Linked DNA regions of Arcticibacter tournemirensis. The protein of the gene in region 1 interacts with the protein of each later gene in a pairwise test. Links are inferred from orthologs where the notes say so. Each region holds a gene or a part of one and is shown in the gene's direction. Other genes may lie near its edges.

What was found. The genes of interacting proteins can lie anywhere in the genome.
Region 2: the proteins of rho (region 1) and nusG interact in binary tests that used the Escherichia coli proteins (3 or more experiments, as listed by UniProt). The link is inferred for Arcticibacter tournemirensis from one-to-one orthologs.

What each region holds. Positions count from the first base shown.
Region 1 is NZ_VFPL01000001.1:4,551,854-4,558,321, forward strand. What follows is about bases 2,076-5,060. They hold rho (transcription termination factor Rho), read left to right. Parts: upstream 2,076-2,704; coding sequence 2,705-4,417; downstream 4,418-5,060. Other genes in these bases: pyrF (orotidine-5'-phosphate decarboxylase), read right to left, coding at 2,076-2,362; BDE36_RS18920 (CDP-alcohol phosphatidyltransferase family protein), read left to right, coding at 4,490-5,060. Outside these bases: BDE36_RS18900 (PspC family transcriptional regulator), read right to left, coding at 1-107; BDE36_RS18905 (DUF2851 family protein), read right to left, coding at 109-1,386; more of pyrF, read right to left, coding at 1,547-2,075; more of BDE36_RS18920, read left to right, coding at 5,061-5,182; folK (2-amino-4-hydroxy-6-hydroxymethyldihydropteridine diphosphokinase), read right to left, coding at 5,380-6,252; signal peptide peptidase SppA, read left to right, coding at 6,339-6,468. UniProt on the Escherichia coli protein: Facilitates transcription termination by a mechanism that involves Rho binding to the nascent RNA, activation of Rho's RNA-dependent ATPase activity, and release of the mRNA from the DNA template.
Region 2 is NZ_VFPL01000001.1:4,805,551-4,809,355, reverse strand. Bases 26-2,840 are described here. They hold nusG (transcription termination/antitermination protein NusG), read left to right. Parts: upstream 26-1,069; coding sequence 1,070-1,612; downstream 1,613-2,840. Other genes in these bases: rplA (50S ribosomal protein L1), read left to right, coding at 2,249-2,840; rplK (50S ribosomal protein L11), read left to right, coding at 1,785-2,228; secE (preprotein translocase subunit SecE), read left to right, coding at 862-1,056; tuf (elongation factor Tu), read left to right, coding at 26-656. In the rest of the region: more of tuf, read left to right, coding at 1-25; more of rplA, read left to right, coding at 2,841-2,947; rplJ (50S ribosomal protein L10), read left to right, coding at 2,950-3,468; rplL (50S ribosomal protein L7/L12), read left to right, coding at 3,525-3,805. UniProt on the Escherichia coli protein: Part of the processive rRNA transcription and antitermination complex (rrnTAC). The complex forms an RNA-chaperone ring around the RNA exit tunnel of RNA polymerase (RNAP).

The sequences.
Region 1 (6,468 bases):
ATGAAGAACAGGCGGATTTTGGAGATAGACATGTCAAACCTTTCGCCAAGGTAGGTTGAAACTCCAAAAGAGTATTTTTCAAAGAAGGCGATAATTCGTTGTATCATATCAATCGGAATTTATAATCTTAGCTCCGACAGCACAAAATAAACAATTTTTTTTGTCACACCACGATTTTTTTAATTGCAATAAAGCCTGGGACCTGTCGGCATTTCCACACGCTACTCCTATTTCATTAAACCGTTTGGTTATATGATTTGTTTCAGAGGGCAGATTTTCCAGAATATCTACTGCTCTGCGCATAAGATTCTCATCATCAATATACTTTCCATAACTAAAAATCATTACAGCAACGGTATTTATAAGAATGTTATTGATAGCTTCCTGTCCTAATTGTGGGGATACACCAGTGCTAACCTTACCAAGCCGATAGTGATTGTCCCAATAGGGATTGGGGCGCAAACCTTTAAAAAGATCCGCAATTTTTTTTGTTTCCTTAATCTCAAGGATCTGTGAGAATAGCCTCGTCGATTTGAGAATCAGGGCGGAAAACTGTGCTATCCGTAGTGTAGGGAAGTTCTGAGGCCTGAGCCGAAGAAACTTCCATAAATAGGAATCGATAGGTTTCAGCGAATACTTCTTCTTCAAAAAGTGATATTCTTTGGTAAGCAACGATGTGTATACGTCTTGTTGTTCTTCGTTCAAAAGGCCTGCCTGGCCAAAAAGCAGTGCTTCAGTTTGAAGGGGACTATTTTTATGCTTGCCAAGTATCTGCTGAGGAAGGGATCTCGCCAGGAGTTCGAAAGGAAGTGCATTTACTTTGAGTCCGAAGTTTCGGGCAATCTGTATGTAAAAGGCATCATCCCAGCTCCCTTTACATTCCTTTACCAGTGCAAAGATGCCAGAGGACTTTTCTTCCAGGCGTTCTATGAGCATTCTGGACAACCAGTTACCAATATAAATTTCATCTACCTGTCCCATTTGCTTTTCACAAGGTATCCAGCTTAGATTTTCCATCAGCATATGGTAACGTTTTTCGATCCCGGGTATTATATAGCTTTTTAGCTCCAGCGTCGGCGGCTCTGTCCCATCGTTCCTTAACACGGACTTATCATGTTCGTAAACTATATGAAGTACTACATTATTGTAAGCCTCATCCTGACCATGTTTGTGGCGCTCCCAATCGGAAGACTGAATGTGCACCTCTGCATTTCCTGCCCACAGCGTGTTATTAATGCGAACTTTTACATCACTAAAGTCCGGACCGGCATCCTTATTATAAATTCCTGGTGTTATAATTTCGACAGGTTCGGAGTAAATGGTTTTTAAGTCCTTCTGACTAAACTGCCTGAATTTCCATATAAAACAGATAAAGTCCTCGGTCATTTATAGTTATGAGTTATATGTTATGAGTTATGAGTGATTTAAGCCACCGGGGTACGTAAAACCTCCTGTTATATAAAACAAATATGAAGAGCCTAAGGTTTAAAAACAGCTGATTTCTAATACACCTAACTTATAATCCATAATCCATAATTCATAACCACTAAAGCCACGCAGCCATTTCCTGCTGGACCTTCTTCGCTTCCCGTCGTGCAGCCTCCGCGAAATCCTCTCCCGAAGACGCATAAATAATAGCACGCGATGAATTAACGAGTAGTCCGCAATCCTGGTTCATCCCAAATTTACAGACATCATCCAGGCTTCCTCCCTGAGCGCCTACTCCCGGAACCAAAAGAAAGTGGTTAGGCACATGCTTCCTTATAGTAAGGAAGGCCTCTCCTCTTGTCGCTCCCACAACAAACATCATATTTTCATCAGAGCCCCACTCTTTCGCTGTATTTAACACCGATTCAAACAACATCCCGCCTCCATCTGAAGTTAAAAACTGAAAATCCTTGCTTCCCTGATTGGAAGTAAGAGCCAGAAGAATCACCCATTTATCTTCAAAGCTGAGGAAAGGTTTAACAGAGTCGGCGCCCATATAAGGCGCCACGGTCACAGAGTCGAAGCTCATTCCGGAAGATCCCGGATCAAAAAAGGCCTTAGCATACATTTCCGAAGTATTGCCGATATCGCCTCTTTTAGCATCTGCTATGCTGAAGCAGTCTTTCGGGAGATATTCAAAGGTTTTAATGAGGCTTGTCCAACCCGCAAGACCACGGCTTTCATAAAAGGCTGTATTTATTTTATAGGAAACGCAGAAATCTTTTGTCGCATCAATAATCTTCTTGTTAAACTCAAATACAGGATCTTCTGTATCCAGAAGAGAATTTGGAATCTTGTCAATATCTGTATCCAGTCCGATACATAAAAAAGACTTTTTAAGCCTTATCTGATCAATCAATTGTTCGCGTTTCATATTTTATTACTGGTAAAGCCTGCTCCTGGTAATCAAAAAAACATTCATATTGAAGCCATTGGCTCCGTAATGAATACGCATAGCACAAAATAACGAAGTCATCCTGCTTCGTAAAAAGAGGTGTGCAGTTTGCGACACAAAGAAACCAAAACAATAAAGGGCACGAAAATTTTTTTTATTTTTTTGCTATTTCGAAATTATTGCAGTACAATTGTGCCGTTATCTCAGAATGTTATCCTAAACATCGCAGAAAATTCATAACGATTTCTTTAAAATGTTTTTTCTCTGATTGTTGCGGATTTACTCTTACAAACAAAATCCTATATAATATTTCAAAATTGAATGGAAATTACTGAATTGAACGACAAGCTTGTGTCTGAGCTTCGTGAGATTGCCAAATCCTTTGGTATCGAAGGTGCTGATACTTTGCGAAAAGCCGAACTTATAAATAAAATCAAGGAGCAGCAATCACTTATTGAAGCTGCCCGTCAGAGTGAACCAGTTGCCGAAGTTGAGCCAGCGATAGAAGAAAAGCCAAAAAAAAGGGCACGCACTATAAAAACAAAAGCAGAAAAACAACCGGAGTCATCTTCAAGTACGTTATTTGACGCGCCGGCAGAAACTCCTTCAACGGAGCCAGCTCCGGCAGAAGCAGCGCCAGAAGTAGCAACGAAGGCTGAAGCTTCGCCTGCTGAAACCACTCCTGCAGAAAATACAGCGCCTCCTGCCAGGCCAAGAAGGCAGATCACGTTAAAAAAACGTACAGAAGCTGATATAGAAGCTTTCGAAGCAGCTCAACAAGTAGCTCCCGAAGAAAGACCTTCCTCTGCAGCAAGCAGATTTAGCGCTGCCAGAGCCTCTGAAAGAAGTACTGACAGCAGAGCTCAGGAGGCCAGAGCGCAGGAAGCTGCTGGCCTTTCCCCTGCTACCAATTTAGACTTTGACAACGTCATTGTAAATGAAGGTGTGCTTGAAATAATGCCCGATGGCTATGGTTTCCTCCGCTCTTCCGATTACAACTATCTGACGTCTCCTGACGATATTTATGTTTCGCAGTCTCAAATTAAATTATTCGGGCTCAAAACAGGCGATACTGTAAGAGGAAGTATAAGGCCTCCAAAAGAAGGTGAAAAATATTTTCCATTAGTACGTGTAGAAGCTATCAACGGACGGATTCCGGCTGAGGTAAGGGACAGAGTGCCTTTTGATTACCTTACGCCCCTTTTCCCTTTAGAAAAGCTGAATCTGTTCATGGATACAAGCCATAACTCAACAAGGATCATTGACCTGTTTACTCCAATAGGTAAAGGCCAGCGCGGACTGATTGTTGCGCAGCCAAAGACAGGAAAAACCATGTTACTGAAGGATGTGGCTAATGCGATTGCAAAAAATCACCCTGAAGTGTACCTCATTATCCTTCTGATCGACGAACGTCCTGAAGAAGTAACTGATATGGCAAGAAGCGTACGTGCTGAAGTTGTTTCGTCGACATTTGATGAACCTGCAGAGAGACACGTGAAGATTGCTAACATTGTGCTTGAAAAAGCAAAAAGAATGGTAGAATGCGGGCATGATGTTGTTATCCTGCTGGATTCTATTACACGACTGGCCAGGGCCTATAACACCGTTGCTCCGGCTTCCGGAAAAATCCTTTCTGGTGGTGTTGATGCAAATGCACTTCATAAACCAAAACGTTTTTTCGGAGCTGCACGTAATATAGAAGACGGCGGATCTTTAACTATCCTGGCTACCGCCTTGATAGACACTGGTTCTAAAATGGACGAAGTGATCTTCGAAGAGTTTAAAGGTACCGGTAACATGGAACTTCAGCTCGACCGCAAATTATCTAACAAAAGGATATTCCCAGCAATTGATCTTACTGCCTCAAGTACCAGAAGAGATGATCTTCTGCATGACCGTGAAACACTCCAGCGTATCTGGATACTCCGGAATCACCTTGCCGACATGAACTCCCAGGAAGCTATGGAATTCCTGCTTGGACAAATGAGAGGCACAAAATCAAACGAAGAATTTCTTGTTTCAATGAATAGTTAAGACAAAGTGCAGGCGAATAGGAGAAAGTGTAATACTCTTTCTTACCTTTGCGCCTGCACTTGTACTTTTTACATGAAAAAACACATACCAAATGCAATTACTTGTTTCAACTTGTTTAGCGGATGTGTTGGTATTGCCTTTGCATTCAATAACAACCTCATCTATGCAGGCTATGCTATAATTATTGCAGCCCTCTTTGATTTTGCAGATGGTTTAATTGCCCGGGCTCTCAGCGTTTACTCAATTCTGGGTAGGGAGCTTGATTCTCTGGCTGACGTGATCAGCTTTGGACTGCTGCCTTCGGTAATTGTTTACCAGTTATTTCTTGCGGCTCCTCAACTGGGCGAACTGAGTATTTACTTAAATTACTCTGCCTTTATGATCACTATCTTCTCGGCACTCAGGTTAGCTAAATTCAATATTGATGCCCGCCAGACGGATCATTTTATCGGACTGCCTACTCCGGCAAATGCGTTGCTGGTTGCGTCTCTTCCTATGATCATATCTGAAGCAGGAAGCTTTTGGTCGAGCTATATTTTAAATCCTTACTTCCTTTTTATCTTCAGCATTGGAATGGGCTTCCTGCTGGTCATGGAAGTACCACTGATATCGTTAAAATTTAAGTCTTTCGCTCTCAACGAGAACCTCCTACGCTACATTTTACTATTTTCTGCAGCCCTGCTCATCGTGCTGTTTAAATTCGTCGCCGTTCCGTTTATTATCTTTATCTATATCGTTTTATCGGTTATTCAATTTAAGTTTTAAGTAATAGGTTTTAAGTAGTAAGTTCTAAGTAATAAGTTCTAAGTAGAAAGTAATACGTTCTAAGTGATACGTATTGAACGATACATTTCTGATCAATTTCTAACCTATAGGCATTACGCGCAACTCATAACTCATAACTCATAACTCATAACTCATAACTCATAACTCATAACTCATAACTCATAACTCATAACGCCCTACCCTTTCCCCTGAAGGTCGTCTTTTATTTTCTGAAGACCGGCGTAAAGAGACTCGCAGGAGACCTTTAACTGGCTCACCTTTTCCTCTATCTCTTCGGTATGATCAAGATTGCGGGCCTTACGTTCAATTTCAGCCATTTGCTCCTTTGCTGCTTCCACACCCATAAAGGCCAATGTTGGTTTAATCTTATGAGCCACGTCTCCGGTAACTTTCCAATCTTTTTCCTGAATTGCTTTATCCAATTGATCAAAATAGACCGGAGTTTGCTCCATAAAGATGTCGATCATATCAATAATAAACTCGGCATTTCCATCCGCAATATCATTAAGATACGAAAGATCAATATCAAAAGTAGTTTTGTTAATATCCTGGGGCATATTGTTATTATCAGATTCCACTTGTACGTATAAATCGTCAGAAAGTTCGGATAATAGCTCTTTTATCTTCTTCCCTATTAAAGGATGAACCATGTCGGGCGCTATCTCGCATAGTGGCGCTAATGCAAATCTTCTTTCCTGCATTAAGGGGTGAGGGATAACCAGATCGGGTTCGTTAATGATTTCATTCTCATAAAGAAGAATATCAATATCAAGCGTTCTGGACCCCCATTTTTGAACTCGTTCGCGACCCAGAGATTTTTCTATGGCATTTACAGTGAACAAAAGGTCGCGCGGCGAAAGACTCGTAGACACCTGTAAAGCCTGATTCAGAAATTCAGGAAGCCCGGTATTGCCCCATGAGGCAGTTTGATAAATGGAAGATGACTTTTCTATCGGACCTATTTCTCTTTCAATCAAGAGGGCCCCCTCCCGGAGATAAGAGTGTCGGTCGCCCAGATTACTTCCCAGCAACAAATAAATATTTCGCATAAACCTAATTCGGGCTTGTAACGTTTCAAATATATTGATATCTATTGTATACTTGCATATATTAAACACTATAAGATTAGCTTTCGATGAAAGGATTTTTTAAGATTGTTTTCGCTTCAATGGTAGGATTTATCCTGTCGGCCATTGTTTTGGGTATTCTTTTTATTGCCATTGTCGTGGGAATTGTTTCTGCAACCGATGGCGAGAAGGTGACGG
Region 2 (3,805 bases), 250 kb from region 1 along the record:
GACTGAATGGAGATGCACAGTGGGTAGCTAAGATCATGGAATTAATGGAAGCTGTAGATAGCTATATTCCAATTCCTCCACGTCTGACTGACCTTCCTTTCTTAATGCCGGTTGAAGACGTATTCTCTATCACTGGTCGTGGAACAGTAGCAACTGGTCGTATCGAGCGTGGTGTTATCAACTCTGGTGAGCCGGTTGAAATCCTGGGTATGGGAGCTGAAAACCTGAAATCAACAGTAACAGGTGTTGAAATGTTCCGTAAGATCCTTGACAGAGGTGAAGCTGGTGACAACGTAGGTTTATTGTTACGTGGTATTGAAAAGACTGATATCCGTCGTGGTATGGTTATCTGTAAACCAGGTTCAGTAACTCCTCACACAGATTTCAAAGCTGAGGTTTACGTTTTATCAAAAGCTGAAGGTGGTCGTCACACTCCATTCTTCAACAAATATCGTCCTCAGTTCTATTTCCGTACCACAGACGTAACTGGTGAGATTTCACTGGCTGAAGGTGTAGAAATGGTTATGCCTGGTGATAACGTTACTATCACTGTAAAACTTATCAACGCGATTGCGATGGAAAAAGGTTTACGTTTCGCTATCCGCGAAGGTGGTAGAACTGTAGGTGCCGGTCAGGTAACTGAAATTTTAAAATAACATTCGACACCGTTAACGCGGTTGGATGAATAGATAAATTACAAAGTACTCAGAATCTCTGGGTACTTTGTTCTAAAAAATAAAAATCAATCTTAAATCTTCTGAGGGAGATAAAATTACGGGCATAGTTCAATGGTAGAATAGAGGTCTCCAAAACCTTTGATCAGGGTTCGAATCCTTGTGCCCGTGCTTAAGTTTGCAAAAAATGGCTAACGTAGTTGAATTTATAAAAGAGTCTTATGATGAAATGCTCCATAAGGTATCATGGCCGACCTGGACAGAGTTACAAAATTCAGCGGTCATTGTGCTTGTAGCCTCAGTGATTATTGCGCTGATGATTTTAGCTATGGATGAATCTGCCGGCAATCTTTTGAAATTTTTCTACAGGTCGGTTGCTTAAAATGAACAATACAATGAGTGATCAACTGAAGTGGTACGTTGTCAGAGCAGTTAGTGGTAAGGAAAAGAAAGTAAAGCAATATATAGAAACCGAGGTTAACCGCCTTGGTATTTCTCATTTACTACCTCAGGTTCTGATACCTATGGAAAAATACTATCAGATGCGTGAAGGGAAGAAGATTGCTAAAGAAAGGAATTTTTATCCTGGGTATGTTCTGATAGAAGCAGCTTTAGACGGAGAGCTCGAACACGTTATAAAAAATATAAACAGTGTAATTGGTTTTCTTGGCGACAAGGGGGGCAACGCTGTTCCATTACGTCCGGCGGAGGTAAACCGTATACTGGGAAAAGTAGACGAGATGAGCCAGCAGGGCGAAACCATGAACATCCCGTATTATGTTGGCGAGAATGTTAAGGTAATGGATGGTCCGTTCAATGGTTTCACCGGTGTTATAGAGGAAGTAAACGAAGAGAAGAAGAAGTTAAAGGTAATGGTGAAGATCTTCGGACGCCGTACTCCTCTGGAGTTGAATTATATGCAGGTAGAGAAAGAATAATATAGTATCAAGATATTAGTATCAAGTATCAAGACACAAACAGCAAGATTCTTACTTGGCGTCTAAAATGGAAATCTTGCTACCTGATACTAAAATCTTGATACTGAATAAAAATCTTAAATGTTACATAGCTTCCACTTACTAACATTGAGTAATAAATAAATAAACAAAAATGGCAAAAGAAGTCAGTGCGTTAGTAAAATTACAGATCAAGGGTGGCGCTGCGAATCCATCACCTCCGGTTGGACCTGCTCTAGGTGCAAAAGGGGTGAATATCATGGAGTTTTGCAAGCAGTTCAATGCACGCACCCAGGATAAGCCAGGTAAAGTATTACCTGTTGTAATTACAGTATACGCTGATAAGTCATTTGATTTTATCATTAAAACCCCTCCTGTAGCAATACAGTTGCTTGAAGTTTCAGGCATTAAGAGTGGGTCGGCAGAGCCTAACCGCAAGAAGGTTGCTTCGGTATCCTGGGAGCAGGTTGAGGCTATTGCTAAAGATAAAATGCCTGACTTAAATGCTTTTACTGTAGAGTCGGCGATGAAAATGGTTGCCGGTACAGCACGTAGTATGGGAATTACCGTTTCCGGTAATGCACCATGGAACAGTTAATTAATTAAATCAGTTAAGAAGTGGCTAGATTATCAAAAAATCAAAAAAAGGCACTCTCCAAGATTGAGGCGGGTAAAGCGTATTCTTTACAAGATGCATCTGCTCTTGTTAAAGAAGTAACGACGACCAAGTTTGATGCTTCTGTGGATATCGATGTTCGTTTGGGCGTTGATCCGCGTAAGGCAAATCAGATGGTTCGTGGTATTGCTACCCTTCCTCATGGTACAGGTAAAACTGTGCGGGTTCTGGCTTTGGTAACACCTGAGAAGGAAGAAGAAGCGAAAGCAGCCGGTGCGGATTATGTTGGCCTGGATGAGTATATTTCAAAAATAGAAGGTGGGTGGACCGATGTGGATATCATTATCACCATGCCAAGTGTGATGGCGAAAGTTGGTAGGCTGGGTCGTATTCTCGGTCCGCGTAACTTGATGCCAAATCCTAAGTCTGGTACTGTTACTACGGAAGTAGGAAAGGCAGTAACTGATGTAAAGGGTGGTAAAATTGATTTTAAGGTTGACAAAACCGGAATCATTCATACTTCAATAGGAAAAGTATCTTTCCCTGCTGATAAGATCTATGAAAATGCGTTGGAAGTACTCCAGACACTTTCGAGATTGAAACCATCAGCAGCAAAAGGAACATATTTTAAGAGCATTCATATCTCTTCTACTATGTCTCCCGGAATCGAAATTGAAACTAAAACAGTAGCGGGGATCTAATCATGACAAAAGAAGAGAAACACGAGATTGTTCAATCCCTTGCTGCGCAGATTAAGGAGTACGGGAACTTTTACATTACCGATACTGCAAATCTTTCAGTTGCTAAGATCAATGCAATACGCCGGAAGTTCTTTGAGAGCGGGATTCCTATCCAGGTCGCAAAGAATACTCTGATCCGTAAGGCAATGGAAGCTGCTGGATTAGAAGCTCCGGAGTTAGATGAAGCATTAAAAGGTTCTTCTACGATTTTGTTTTCGTCAGTAGCAAATGCTCCTGCGAAGCTTATCAAAGAACTTAGAAAAAAAGGTGATAAGCCGGTTTTAAAAGGCGCCTACATTGATTCTGCACTTTTCATAGGTGACAATCAATTAGATGCACTGGCAACCCTCAAATCTAAGGAAGAGCTTATCGGCGAAATCATTGGATTATTGCAGTCGCCTGCTAAGAACGTTATTTCGGCCCTTTCATCAGGTGGAAATAAGCTTGCAGGTATAGTTAAAACATTACAAGATAGAGGTTAAGACAGACACCTGAAAGCTCAGTCACATAAATTAGTAAAAAGTAAAATTTAAATAAAATGGCAGATTTAAAAGCGTTTGCTGAACAATTGGTAAACTTAACAGTAAAAGAAGTTAACGAGTTAGCTCAGATCCTTAAAGACGAGTATGGTATTGAACCTGCTGCTGCTGCGGTTGCAGTTGCTGCTCCTGCTGCCGGTGGCGATGCACCTGCTGCAGCTGAAGAACAGACTGCATTTGACGTAATCCTGAAAGAAGCAGGTGGCGCGAAGTTAGCAGTTGTTAAATTAGTTAAGGACCTTACTGGTCTTGGACTAAAAGAAGCTAAAGATTTAGTTGA